3 regions of the Pseudoalteromonas sp. McH1-7 genome follow, and region 2 is predicted to be linked to each of the others. Evidence: predicted binding sites of a transcription regulator. Region 2 holds the regulator's gene; each other region holds the start of a gene.

Region 1 (5,012 bases), on a different contig from region 2:
GGATAAAATAAAAAAGTAGTGCTTAGGCACTACTTTTAGCATCCACCAGCTTCTATCAATGGCATTTACTCCAAGAGACTGCTTGAAAAGGAGCCTCTTGGTCTAAATGCCATGGCGAGCATACTAAAATAAATTATCTTCTCTCCTTTGGCGTTGCGCTAAACTTTAGCAGTTTCAAATGTATCTTCTATTTACTAGTCAATACGTTACTTTCAAATAAGTAGTATTTTTAGCTGCATAATTCTCGGTGCGTTATTAATTTTTTGCTACAGTTAAACAAGACTTCATACTTGCCGATAAGAATACATATGGGTAACTTGTGGTTCAGGTAAAAATGTTCAATTCATTGCTTTTACAAAACTGGCGACTAGAAAGCTTTGATTGTGCGGCGCTCAGGTTAACTATTTTTATCAAGTTAAGAAGAATGTATGGTGCAATTTGTTTGCATGTAAACGCTGAAAATTGGGAATGTTATGAAACAAGCTTCAATTAAAAACAAACTCTTATTTTTTGTAACAGTATTAGTAACGAGTTTAGTTGTTATATTAGTGGCAACGATGTGGTTTCATCTAGCGGAGGAAAATGCAAAGCAGAGCAAAGGAGTTCAACAAGCAATATACGATGAAATTTCTCAAGGGTTGGTAGCAAAAGCCAACCAATATGGTCAAAGGGTATCAGGGTTTGTTAATGAAGCCTATAGAGTACCCTATACTTTGGCTGGGATATTGTCCCATACTTCCAAGGAAAACCCACTGAGTCGAGAGCAAGTTCAAGAAGTGGTATTTGGTGCACTAGAGCAAAATAGGTTCGTCTCTTCCATGTACGCACAATTTGAGCCGAACGGTTATGACGGTGATGATACTCGCTTTACGGAAGGCGCTTCACATTCAGTCGTTAAATCCGGAACATTGGAGCTTTATTTTACACAAGAATCTACAGGACCTGTGCAACAAAAAGTTGAGTCAGCTGAAGCAAAGTACCTTGATAACATCAACGAATTTGGTTTGCGTGAAGCTGAGTGGTATCTCTGTGCAAAAGATAAAGTGGCGCCATGTATCATGGAGCCATATTTATATGAAATATCAGCGGGCAATGAGATGCTAATGACCTCGCTTACAGTCCCTGTTGTTGTTAATCGTCAATTTAAAGGCTTGGTCGGCGTGGATGTTAATTTGCCTATTTTCCAGACGCTGGTTGACGAGCTATCTGAGTCGCTTTATTCGGGAGCAGCTAAAGTAACCTTGCTGAGTGATTTAGGTCTTGTGGTCGGATCCAGTCATTATGACAAGCTTGCACGTCCACTGGCCGAGTCAACAACTACCGAGCGCGCTGACGTTTTACAGTCGCTACACAAAGGATCTGGTATTGAAGATTTAGAGAATGACTTGGTTGTATCCGTGCCAATCAATATCAAGTTACCTAATACAACCTGGTCTTTGGTCATTGAATTACCAAAAGCGATAGCACTCGAGTCTGCTACTACTTTGCAAAGTCAATTAGAGGAGTCAGCTAACTCTGTAGGACGCTGGATGCTGACAATTGGAGTGGTGATCGCAGCAATAGGGATCGCGATTGCATTTGTATTGGTTAACACGATTATTGGTCCTTTGACTCATATTCAAAAACGGGTAGAGAACTTAGCATCTAGCGAGGGAGATCTAACGCACGAATTAGAAGTGAGCCATCATGCAGAGCTTATCGCATTAGCTCAAGGCTTTAATCGCTTTACCGAAAAGCTCAGAAATATGATTGATGATCTTAAAGGGCTTGCGGAGTCTTCTTATGAACAGTCTCATCGCACTACAGAAGCTGCTATTAATATCAAAAATAAAGTCGCGAATCAGCATTTAGAAATCGACAGCGTTGTAACCGCGATTAACGAATTAAGTGCGACAGCCTCAGAGGTCGCAAGGGCGTCCGAGAAGGCGGCAGCCAGTACTAACCAAGCGGCAGACCAAGTTCAACAAAGCGAGCAAAGCATTATTAAAACGACTGAAACCGTACAATCAATGGCGGATCAAGTTATTGATGCAAAACAAGCTGTGGTTAAAGTATCGGAACGTAGCGATGATATTTCAAAAATACTCGAAGTGATCAGAGCAATCGCTGAACAAACTAACTTGCTTGCTTTGAATGCGGCAATTGAAGCCGCGAGAGCAGGAGAGCAGGGGCGTGGCTTTGCGGTTGTTGCTGATGAAGTTAGAGCTTTGGCATCGAAAACTCAAGCGTCAACAGATGATATAAGTAAGCTTATAGATAACTTGCAAAGCGAAGTTGCAAATTCCGGTCGAATAATTGAAAGCTCTGTAAAATTAGGCGAAGACGCAGTGAGTTACTGCCAAGAGTCAGCGCGGTTAATGAGCACACTAGTAGGAGAGCTTACCAGCATTTCTAACGAAGTAACTCAGATAGCGACAGCAGCAGAGGAGCAAAGTATGGTTACGGAGGAAATTAACACAAATACCACAGGGATCTCAGATGCGGCGGCAGAGCTATCTCAATTTGCGGATGAAGTAGAGCTAGCTGCAAGTTCTATGACACAAATAGTTGAGCAAAAGCATAAGCAGTTGAACTTGTTGAGAACTTAAGTAAAGCTAATCGTGGAAGGTTGTAGCAGTCACTTGATAGTTATGGCCTTTCTCGAAAAAATTGATTATATTAACTGTATCTATATACAGTTAATATAATCATGAAACTATATATCGCTGAAAAACCTTCCTTAGGCAGAGCAATTGCAGATGTTTTGCCAAAACCTCACAAAAAACAAGATGGATACATAGAGCTTGCCAACGGTGACGTGGTTTCTTGGTGTATTGGCCACTTACTTGAGCAAGCTGAGCCTGAAGATTATGACGCTAAGTATAAAAAGTGGCAGTTTCATGATCTACCAATCATGCCAGCGCAATGGCAGTTTAAAGCAAAAGCTAAAACAAAAAAGCAGCTTACTACATTAAAACGATTACTCACAAAAGCTGACGAAATATATCATGCAGGAGATCCCGATAGAGAAGGGCAGTTGCTTGTAGACGAAGTATTTCAATACGTATCGCTGCCAGAGCAAAAAAGAGCAACGATTCAACGCTTGTTGATCAGTGACTTGAATCCACAAGCCGTGAAAAAGGCACTGGCCTCAACACGTTCCAACCAAGAATTTATCCCTTTAAGTGTGTCTGCGCTTGCAAGAGCTCGAGCCGATTGGCTCTTTGGTATGAATCTAACCAGAGCATTTACGTTGGCTGGGCAAAAAGCGGGTGTGAATACTGTTTTGTCGGTTGGCAGAGTGCAAACTCCGGTACTCGGCTTGGTTGTTAGAAGGGATCTCGAAATTGAGAGCTTTGTATCTAAACCCTTTTATGAAGTGATTGCACACATCAATAAACCGGATTGGGGAATTTTTGAAGCTAAGTGGGTGCCAAGTGAAGCATGTAAGCCTTATATGGATGAAGATGGACGTGTCTTGGTAAAAGCTTTGGCCGAAAATGTCGCTGCTCGGATCAATAAAAAGCAAGCAACGGTAAAGCAAGTTGAAACAAAACCCAAAAAGATAAATCCACCATTACCCTACAACCTTTCTTCTTTACAGATTGATGCAAATAAACGCTATGGTTTATCTGCTCAGCAAGTGCTAGATATTTGTCAAACACTCTATGAGAAACATAAACTGATCACATACCCCAGATCAGATAACCGTTATCTACCAAAAGAGCACTTTGCTGAAAGAGAGCAAGTGGTTTGCGCGGCAGAACATAATCAGGGGTTGGAAAGCAAATACGTTAAGTTAGCAGACATGAGCCAAAAAGGAGCGTGCTGGAATGATAAAAAAGTCGAAGCGCATCACGCGATCATTCCAACTACTAAAAAGCTTCGCAGTGCGCAGCTTGGTTATCAAGAACTGCAAGTTTATCAACTTATCTCGATACAATACTTAGCGCAATTCTTTCACCCATATCGCTACAATGAAACTCAGGTTGAATTAGAGATCGGTGGAGGCCAATTCAAAGCACAAGCCAAGCAAGTAATAGATAAAGGTTTTAAAGTTCTATATAGAAAACCAGAAACAGAGAAGGAAAGTCTTTTACCAGAGTTGCAAATAGGGGAGCCGCTACTATGTGACAAAGGAGAGGTGAAAGAAAAGCAAACTCAGCCGCCAAAACATTACACTGAAGCAAGTCTACTTGGTGCAATGACAGGCATTGCACGGTTTGTATCTGATCAATCAATTAAAAAGGTATTGAAAGATACGGATGGACTTGGAACAGAAGCAACTCGAGCTGGGATCATTGAGTTATTATTTAAAAGGCAGTTTCTGCGACGAGACGGTAAAACGATATACTCTACGGCGCTTGGCAAAGCATTTATTCAAACTTTACCAGAGTCGCTCTCATTACCAGATAGGACTGCGCTTTGGGAATCATTGCTTGGAAAGATTGCCAACAAAGAAACCTCCTATAACCAATTTATGCAGCCACTTCGTGACGAGCTGAGTGTTTTTATTAATAGTGCTCAGTCTATAAATATAACTGCGCTAAAAGAAGTACCGACAATGGCATTGAAAAAGCGCGGAGGAAAAAAGAGGAAATTTACTCGAAAGAGAAAGCCAAGCTCTACATAATTGTTTATGCTCGTAGTTGTAAATTCAGATATTGCCACTATATCAACCATATTAACTATTTATACAGATAACAGAGCATGAGCAATAAAATCCAACTTACCCCTGAAAATATTCAGCAAGTAATAACAGACCCAAACCCTGAGAAAGTGCTACTGTTGACATTTTATAGTGGCCAAAATCCCGAATGTGTTCAGCAGGACCAAATATTAGAGGGGATTGCTGCGACATATAGTGAGCATATCACGATTGGTGTTATTGATTGTGATGTTCAGCAAGCTCTAGCCTCTCAGCTTGCTCAACAAATTGGCTTACAAGCTTTACCTACCATCGTGGTTTTAAAAGGTGGAGCACCGGTCGATATGTTACCAGGTGTAAAAACTGAAGAAGAAATAAAAGAAGC
Region 2 (5,012 bases):
AACTTCACGTCTGTTAATTTTCCGGGTTGCACACTGACAAAGTGTTGAGCTGCATCAACCTTAAATGGTGCATGACCCTGGCTATGTGTTGTGAAACTTACCTCAACTTGACGGCTATCAATAATAGCCTCGCTTTGCTCTGCCACTTTCATCGAAGGTTTTCCATTGAGTCCTGTTACATCACAAAATACGTCGTAAAGTGGGACTAATGCAAAAGCAAAAGCAAACATGCCCAGAGTCAGCAGTAGAAGCTTTCTAAGGAGGCGTCCATGTTGCATTACTTGACCTCCGGTGGAGTAGAAAATGTATGATATGGCGCAGGTGATGGTACTTCCCACTCAAGGCCTTCAGCTCCATCCCACACTTTACCGGGCACCTGCTCACCTCCTTTGGCACACTTATACACAACAGCCACGAATAATAGTTGTGATAAACCAAAAGCAAAGCCACCAATGCTGATAATGGCATTAAAATCAGCGAACTGAAGTGCATAATCAGGTATTCGTCGAGGCATTCCTGCCAAGCCAACAAAGTGCATGGGAAAAAACAATACATTGACACTCACAAGAGATAGCCAAAAGTGCAGTTTTGCTAGTTTGATATCAAACATGTTGCCAGTCCATTTCGGCAGCCAATAATAAGCAGCAGCCATAATAGAGAACACGGCACCTGTTACTAGCACATAATGGAAGTGTGCAACGACAAAGTAGGTATCGTGATATTGAAAATCAGCAGGCGTAATCGCTAACATAAGTCCGGAAAAGCCACCTATCGTGAATAGCACAATAAAAGCGATAGAAAAGAGCATGGGTACTTCAAAGCTGATTGCCCCTCGCCACATAGTCGCGACCCAATTAAATACTTTTACCCCTGTAGGTACAGAAATCAACATTGTCGCATACATAAAGAAAAGCTCACCTGCTAGCGGCATTCCTGTCGTGAACATATGATGAGCCCACACAACAAAAGAAAGTAAAGCAATCGAGGCTGTGGCGTATACCATTGAAGCATAGCCAAATAGTTTCTTTCTAGAAAAGGTAGGCACTATCGTGGAGATAATCCCAAAGGCGGGTAGTATCATAATATATACTTCAGGGTGACCAAAGAACCAGAATATGTGTTGAAACATAACAGGATCACCACCACCTGCGGCATCAAAAAAGCTCGTACCGAAGAACTTATCAGTTAACACCATGGTGACAGCACCAGCCAAAACAGGCATAACTGCAATTAGTAAAAATGCAGTTATAAGCCAAGTCCATACAAATAGTGGTAGCTTCATCCATGTCATACCTGGCGCTCGAAGGTTCACTATAGTAACGATGACATTAATAGCGCCCATTATTGAGCTTATCCCCATTATATGAACTGAAAATACAAAAAACGCCGTATTATCATTACTGTAGGTTGTAGATAGTGGTGCGTAAAAAGTCCATCCAAAAGCAGGCCCCCCTCCTTCTAGAAACAAAGACATGAGCAAAATGGCAAACGCAAAAGGTAAGATCCAGAAGCTCCAGTTATTCATTCTTGGAAGCGCCATGTCTGGAGCTCCGATCATCATCGGGATCATCCAATTGGCAAGCCCCGTAAATGCCGGCATCACTGCACCAAATACCATGATCAAGCCGTGAACGGTCGTCATTTGGTTAAAAAAATGCGGATCGACTAACTGTAATCCTGGCTGAAATAGTTCAGCCCGTATCACCATCGCCATTGCACCACCAATCAAAAACATGGTCAGTGAGAATAATAGGTAAAGCGTGCCGATATCTTTATGATTGGTTGTAAAAAGCCAGCGTTTTAGGCCTTTAGGAGTTCCATGATTTGAATGTTCTTCTACTATAGCACTCATTACTTGGCCTCCTCTAAGGCATCAATTTCTTGCTGAATTTGACTCGGCTGGATCACCTCTCCTGTGTCATTACCCCAGCTATTCCTTTTATAAGTGATGACTCCTGCAATTTGTTTAATCGTTAATTGCTTTGCAAATGCTTGCATAGCAGTACCAGGACGACCAAGCAGAAGGATGTCAATGTGTGGTTTAAGATCACCTATAACAACTTCACTCCCCTTCATAGCGGGGAAGACGCCAGGTAAGCCAAGCCCAGTTGGCTGGTGACAAGCAGCACAATATGCCATGTAGGTTTGTTCGCCGACCTCCATTAACTCTTCTTTCGATAAAATTTGCTCTGCCACCGCCTGTGATTCTGCTGCAGCTTTTGCTTTGGCGGCTTTAGCATCATCGAGCCACACCTCAAAGTTTTCAGGGCTTACAGCTTCTACCACCACAGGCATAAATCCGTGATCTTTTCCACAGAGCTCTGCGCATTGCCCTCTGTAGATTCCTTCCTCATTAACTTTGGTCCATGCTTCATTGATAAAGCCCGGATTAGCGTCTTTCTTAACAGCAAAATCAGGTACCCACCATGAGTGAATAACGTCATCTGACGTCATTAAAAAGCGAACTTTCCTATCAGTTGGGATCACTAAATGGTTATCAACTTCCAAAAGATAATTGTCATTTTTATCTTGCAGATCATTGATTTCATCTCTTGATGTAGATAGTAAAGAGTAAAATTCAACATCATGTCCCATATACTCGTAATGCCACTTCCACTGTGAACCTGTTACCTTAATAGTTAGATCAGCTTTGCTTGTATCTTCCATCGCAATAAGCGTTTTCGTAGCTGGGATAGCCATTCCTATCAGTATCAGAAAGGGGATTGTGGTCCAAAGAATTTCAACTTTAGTACTTTCGTGAAATTGAGCTGCGACAGCCCCTGTTGATTTACGGTGCTTGAGTAATGCCCAGAACATCACTCCAAACACTATAACTCCTATCACACAACATATAAGGAAAATAGTCATGTGGAGCTCATATACTTGATGGCTAATGTCTGTTACGCCCTGCCTCATATTGTAATCACTATTCGCAAGTGATGGCATGACGATTAGCACGGTGACAAATGCTACAACTAATCGACAAATTTTCATTTGACGTCTCCTTCAAGGCAGCGCTTAGCCCCTTTTGTTATTATCGGATGACTGTCATATTGTCTATTGGTACATAGACTTACTGCACGACTCTTAACCAAATAGTCAAGAAATTTACAAAACGCAAGATTTTAGGAAAAGATGCCAGTTAGAAGTGTTTTTATAGCTATGAACTAATAAATGTAAGAAGGCAAAGTATTATGTAGAATTATCAAAGTAGTAAACTAACCTAAGAGTAGCTATATTTGACCCCAGCCGAGGGCAATATTAGCAATACTTTAGATAAGCAATAAAAAAGGCGTTTATCTAGAGCGTAACACCATTTAATTAGTGCTACGCTCAACTTAAGTTACATCCAGTCGGCGTTTCTGATGACACCCACTGCAAGCCCTTCAATAGAAAAGTTCTGATGTTCAAGATCAACCTCAATAGCTTGAAACTCTTCATTTTCTGCATGAAGTAAAATCTTTTTGCCTTTTTTCTCTAGGCGCTTAACTGTCACGTCTTCCTCTACACGCGCCACTATTACTTGACCATTATCAGCTACCTGAGTCTTATGCACAGCAAGCAAATCCCCATCCATGATCCCAATGTTCTTCATGCTCATACCACTAACCCTAAGTAAATAGTCCGCATGAGGCTTAAAGAAGCTAGCATCTACATTGAAATGACTTTCAACGTGTTGTTCTGCAAGAATGGGTTCTCCAGCAGCTACCCTGCCGATGATTGGCAACCCTAACTGTTCTGGTTCATCCTCAACCAACCTAATACCTCGACTAGCTCCAGGAACCATTTCTATAACCCCCTTCTTGGCAAGTGCTTTAAGGTGCTCCTCTGCTGCATTTGCACTTTTAAAGCCTAACGCATCAGCGATTTCAGCTCTAGTCGGGGGCATGCCAGTATCCTTAATGAATACTTTAATCAGTTCAAAGACTTGCTCTTGTCGTTTAGTTAAAGGTCGCATCAACTGGTATTCCATACAGTATTATATTTACTGTAAGTATATACAGCTGAGAAAAAATCGCAATGTTTGTTTATTCTTATAAATTAAGTTTACAGCCTTAGTAAGGTATGTAAAAAATCCAATAAAGAGAAAGAGTTAAATTTACTTTCCTTAAGGAAAGTAAATTATAAGCTGATAGATAAGTCGAAGAGAGAAGTTTTAAGTAGAGCAACGTCAAAACTGAGTAAGGAGTTTTCTCAAACCCTCGGCGGGTAAACCGCCTCCTACCAGTGCAGCACTTTATTGATATTGTGGTGGGAGCGAGTTTACCTCATGATGTTACAAAGTAGGATGTTTTATTCTTTTTGTTTGATAGACCTAACAGCTCGGCGGGTAAACCGCCTCCTACCAGTGCAGCACTATGTTGATGTTGTGGTGGGAGCGAGTTTACCTCGCGAGGTGTTGATTGCTTTGTAATGTGTTGATTGCTTTTCGAGGTGTTGATTATCTTGTGAGATTTTCTTTTCAAATCCCACATAGCAAAAAACCCGTCGCATTGCTGCAACGGGTTTCTCTAATAAGGCCCTGGCTCGCTACGAAGTAGGATGTTCTACTTTCACATGGGAAGCCCACACTATCATTGACCGGGGCCGACCCTTCGCGGGGCTCGCCTTCGGCTGTTTTGTTTCACTTCTGAGTTTGGGTGACAAGAAACCGAAGTAACGCTTCCAGTTCGAGGAAGTGAGCGCATGGATACGCGAAGGGGAAATACTACATGGAAGTACTTTACTACAAATGCAAAAAACCCGTCGCATTGCTGCAACGGGTTTCTCTAATAAGGCCCTGACGATGTTCTACTTTCACATGGGAAGCCCACACTATCATCGACGCTGTTTTGTTTCACTTCTGAGTTCGGCATGGGGTCAGGTGGTTCCAAAACGCTATGGTCATCAGGAAATTCTGTTCATTAATGAAGTATCCTTCATTAATATAAATCTGGAAAAAGCTATTAAATTCTTTTGTCTACTTCAGTCTATTAACTTCTGTCGCTAAACCACTTTGGCGTTGTATGGTT
Region 3 (5,012 bases), on a different contig from region 2:
CTCGCCGATTGCAGGCACGAGGTTATGTAAATCACCTTCCATAGCCTTAAATTTTGGGTTTTTCTTACATGCTTTTCGGCCACCATCTTGCCAACATTGTAGTTGATGCCCAAATTCCCAAGCTGGGACAACGTGTTCCCATTCTATACGTTGTGCCCGTTTATTGACTTTGCCTTTTTTGGTGAGTTCATTTCGTGGCTTATAACCGCAATTGGAGGTGTTTGGTTTCAATTTTTTATTGCTTTGCCATTCAATGTTGCAGCCACAATAAAAGGTCGTGGGGGAGCCTTTATAGAGATTTTTGAGCATTATTTTTGCTTGACTAAAACTTTGTCCCGGCCAAGCGCCATCACCACTTGCCGCATGTGTCTCAATACATAATATCGTGAGTAGTACGAGGCTAAATTTTTTCACAGGTTTTCCTTATCGAATATATTGCTTGCCAGACCAAGAAAATGTAACACTCTTATACGGAAAAGGGGAGCGAAACTCCCATAATTTAGCGACTCTGATCTAGGCAAAGTCCCCCAATTACAAAGCAAGCAATCATGGAGCAAACCTTAGTACAAACAGTTTGCAAGTCCGTTTCGAACCCATCAAATGGGTTTAGGCCAATGGCGTTGTAAAATAAGTCATATGTAATTAATAAAGCCACAGTCAATAACACAAAGCCAATGACCATGCACCAAGATTTAAAAGACATAGTTATCTCCTGAAAATTTTAAATGTTATGTAGATTGTTCAGTTGAATGCACACTTAGGTGCTTGAAGGCAGCCTATAAAACTAAGCGCCTGTCTTTTTGAAATGCACGATGACTAATGTCTCGTTAATATTGAATATAAGCCAATAACTGATTGTTATGTTGCGACCACAACTTAGTTGGGTGACTTAAGTCGCAAATTTAAACTAGCAGTTGGCGTCTTTTAAAGCAACTCATTTTAGCACTTTATAACCGGTATATCAGGCCACCGAGTTGTATAGCGAGGGGATAAAAATTCACGACGCATATGCCAAGTGCTTGTTTGCAGCTCCGAACCAATGCGCATGGCGGTTGAGCCATATCGATTATTTACCTCATCCATGCACTTCATCAGCTCGGGCTTATCTTGTGACTGGTTAAACATATCTGTCTGCTGAAATACATCATCTTCCAGCTCAATTGCCCCTACGCCAGATTTATAATATCTCACACCAGGTTGATAAATTTGGCTAAATACACTTTCTACAGCGTTAGCAAAGACGGTTACATCATTTGAGGAAACCGGGAAGCCTTGTATGAAGGATTTCTTAAAATAGTGATCTTCAAACGGGGAGCTATGAGCAAAAACGATAATGCGTTTAGCCAATGATTGTTGCTGGCGGAGTTTTTTGGTCACTATCGAACAGTGTGTTATTAAAGAAGCTTTGAGCGCTTCAGGCGTTGTCACGCGCTCGCCAAAGCTCCGGGTACTAAATATCTCTTTTTTGCGTTGCTTTACTTCATCCCACGATAAGCACTCAATGCCGTTCAGTTCTGATACGGTGCGTTCGAGTACAACACTAAATTGTCGGCGCATATGTTTAGGGCTTTGCTTTGCTAAGTCTAATGCTGATTCAATCCCCAACAGATTAAGCTTTTTAGTCAAGCATCGGCCCACACCCCAAACGTCACCCACACCCATTTGTGCCAGTATTGCTCTACGCGATTGCTCATTGTCAATTACCGCAACACCAGTAGCATCAGGGAATTTTTTAGCTGCATGATTCGCTGCTTTAGCGAGAGTAGGTGTAGGGCCAAACCCAACACCTACGGGAAGTTTAGTCTTACGCCATACCGCTCGTCTTATTGAATGGCCATATTCATACCATGAGTCAACAATATCTCCATAGCCGTCAAACTTTAGAAATGATTCATCGATTGAATATATGTAGTGGCGATCACTAAATTGATTTATGACGCTCATCATTTTGTCAGATAGATCTGCGTATAGTTCATAATTAGATGAGCGAACGACCACGCCGTGTTGTTCAAGTGCGTCCTTCAGTTTGAAGTAAGGCTGAAATTTAGGAACCCCAAGCGCTTTGGCTTCAGGTGATACTGCGACGATGCAGCCATCGTTATTTGACAGTACAATAACGGGCTTTTTGCGTATAGATGGGTCAAAGACTTTTTCTGCAGAGGCATAGAAAGAAGTTGCATCTACTAACGCATACATTTGAAAAGCTCAACATTGTTTCTGTGCATTCTTACAGAGCCGATGACAACCCCCTCTAACTGAAACTGGTCGCAGTCACTAATTCTAACTGAAGTATACATAGGAGAGGCGGACCGTAAGATTCTATGTTCAATATCGAGCAACTTGCACACAAACTCATTGTTGTAGTTTGCTACGATCACATCATTTTGTTGTGGAGATACAGCTCTATCAACAACAAGCAAATCACCATCAAAAATACCCACTCCCTGCATTGAATCACCTGAGGCTAAACCAATAAATGTTGCATTGGGGTGCTGAACCAGCAATTGATCTAAAGACAGTCCTAGTTCTCTGTACTCGGCTGCGGGAGACTCAAATCCTGTTATGCCCGCTTGTGCCTTTATGGGTATTACTTTCATAAATCACCTATACTGTATATATAAACAGTATATATTTTAAATGAGAGTTGAGACAAGATTTTTTGATAGCAGATATTGCAAAATGAGAAATTTGAGAACAATAAAATGGAGTGAAAAGGATAGATACAACTCAGAACGATGAGGAATTAAACTACTGTATAATGGTACGTTGCTGGTACGTTGGTGGTACGGGGTACAAAAATTAAGAGTTGAAAAAGTGTTGTAACTTATTGATTAGGGTAAGGAAAAGCTGGTCGGCATAGCAGGATTTGAACCTGCGACCCCTGACACCCCATGACAGTGCGCTACCAAGCTGCGCTATATGCCGACTTGGTGACTACTATACGGATTTTTTTTTGAAAGGCAATAAGTGGTTGGTTTGTTTGGACATTAAATGAACTTAAGTGCGTATTTTTGTATTCGTTTTCATTAACGTTGGGTCGTATAAGAAGAAAGCGCACTAAATATAAGCATTAGTGCGCTGTATTGGTTTACTTAGTCCAAATACCTTTTGGTAGTGTTTTTTCTACTTCAGGGTTGGTACTCGGATCAAACTCGGGGGTTACTCCAGCTTTAAGCTGCTTTTTATAATCGGCAGCAAGCCACAGCACAACCTTGCGAAGCATAAAGAGTGCAACCACGTTAACTACAGCCATTAACCCCATTGAAATGTCGGCGAGGGTCCAAACTAATCCGAGTTCACTTACTGCACCAAACATGACCATACCTAATACACAAGCTCTAAACACCATCATTCCTTTCTTTGAATGATGATCTAAAAACAGCAGATTGGTTTCTGCGTAACTGTAGTTGGCAACAATAGAAGTAAAAGCAAAAAATAAAATAGCGACTGCAACGAAAGTTGCACCCCATTCACCTACATGGTGAACCAACGCAGATTGCGTTAACTCAATGCCGGTCAGGCCAGAGTTTGGCTCAAGCTGACCAGATAAAAGGATAAGCGAAGCTGTCGCGGTACAGATCACTATAGTGTCTACAAATACACCTAGCATTTGCACATAACCTTGCGATGCAGGATGGTTCGGATTTGGTGTTGCACTTGCTGCTGCGTTTGCAGCGCTACCCATACCGGCTTCATTTGAGAATAGGCCGCGTTTAATTCCTTGAAGCATAGCTTGCATTACCGCGTAGCCAATAGCACCAGCGCCAGCTTGTTCGATACCCATTGCACTTTTTACTATTAACATGAATATATCAGGCAGCTGCGCAAAGTTTACAGCACAGACGTACAGCGCCAGCATAAGATAAGCAACGGCCATAAAAGGAACGACGAGCTCGGCAAAGCGTGCAATAGTCTTTAAACCACCAAAGATGATAACCCCTGCCGCTGCCGCTAACGCAATACCCATAATATGCTTGGGCACATCGAAGGCAACTTCAAATGCTGCAGCAATGGAGTTTGCTTGCACTGCATTAAAGACAAAACCAAATGCGAGAATAAGACAAAGGGAGAACAACACACCCATCCACTTACGTTTTAAACCCAACTCCATATAATAAGCAGGTCCACCACGGAAATTTCCGTCATCATCTTTTGTCTTATATAACTGCGCTAAGCAACTTTCAGCAAAACTGGTCGCCATACCAATTAAGGCGATAAGCCACATCCATAATATAGCACCCGGACCACCTAGATAGAGCGCGACACCAACACCTGCCATATTACCGGTACCGACGCGAGCGGCTAATGATGTACAAAATGCCTGGAAAGAAGAGATACCATCTTCAGCGCCCTCACGGCTTTGCATCATTACCTTCACCATATACGGGAATTGGGTGAATTGAATAAAACCGAGTCTAACAGTGAAAAACACACCAGCAGCTATTAATAGATAGATAAGTAGATGGCCCCACAATAGACCACTTATCGAGTTTAAGATATCAGCCATATATTTAGCCTTTTCCTGAGAACGAGTAAATAATGGGGCGGTAATCTACCACAAAGAACAACAAAAACTGAAATTAGTGCATGTTATCCACAGAAAATGTGGATAAGCTGTTAGGGTTTTGTGGGTCAAAACGTGTTTGAAAAATAAATAGAAAAACTTCAAAAAAAGGGTTGCACTTAAATCGGATCTCCCTATAATGCGCATCCACCGACACGGGGAGCAACGCTGAAAAGCAACGAGCCAACGAGTCGGGAGTCAAATAAAACTTGAGTTTGAATACTTCGAAAGAAAATCAAAATTAAGTGTTGACAACAAATGGGAAATGCTTAGAATGCACAACCCTCAGCGCTAACGGCGCAGCGATGATAAGTCATCGTACCGGGTAACCGGAACTGTTCTTTAACAATATGAAGCAATCATCTGTGTGGGCACTCGTACAGATTGAGTTCTAACAGCAGAGTCTAGTTCGCTAGATGACGCAAACAAATTTAGAGTCTCAATTGAA

The links. Region 2 encodes LexA, which represses DNA repair genes until DNA is damaged. Its sites were predicted from a motif close to TACTGTATNNNNATACAGTA; they were not measured.
Region 1: a site for LexA is predicted at 2,661-2,680, ahead of HUZ36_RS11805 (DNA topoisomerase III). Genes of this name have one in related genera too.
Region 3: a site for LexA is predicted at 2,608-2,627, ahead of HUZ36_RS04750 (LexA family protein). Genes of this name have one in related genera too.

Annotation. Positions count from the first base shown of each region.
Region 1 is NZ_JABWPQ010000015.1:875-5,886, reverse strand. It holds gene HUZ36_RS11815 (Na+/H+ antiporter subunit G) at 1-19, shown strand, start outside; gene HUZ36_RS11810 (methyl-accepting chemotaxis protein) at 474-2,588, shown strand; gene HUZ36_RS11805 (DNA topoisomerase III) at 2,690-4,612, shown strand; gene HUZ36_RS11800 (tetratricopeptide repeat protein) at 4,690-5,012, shown strand, end outside.
Region 2 is NZ_JABWPQ010000034.1:33-5,044, reverse strand. It holds gene HUZ36_RS19685 (cytochrome c oxidase assembly protein) at 1-278, opposite strand, end outside; gene ctaD (cytochrome c oxidase subunit I) at 278-1,852, opposite strand; gene coxB (cytochrome c oxidase subunit II) at 1,852-2,994, opposite strand; gene lexA (transcriptional repressor LexA) at 3,344-3,958, opposite strand; rRNA gene rrf (5S ribosomal RNA) at 4,779-4,892, opposite strand.
Region 3 is NZ_JABWPQ010000004.1:248,606-253,617, forward strand. It holds gene HUZ36_RS04735 (endonuclease) at 1-414, opposite strand, end outside; gene HUZ36_RS04740 (hypothetical protein) at 500-703, opposite strand; gene HUZ36_RS04745 (Y-family DNA polymerase) at 940-2,196, opposite strand; gene HUZ36_RS04750 (LexA family protein) at 2,184-2,597, opposite strand; tRNA gene HUZ36_RS04755 (tRNA-Pro) at 2,849-2,925, opposite strand; gene HUZ36_RS04760 (alanine/glycine:cation symporter family protein) at 3,089-4,507, opposite strand.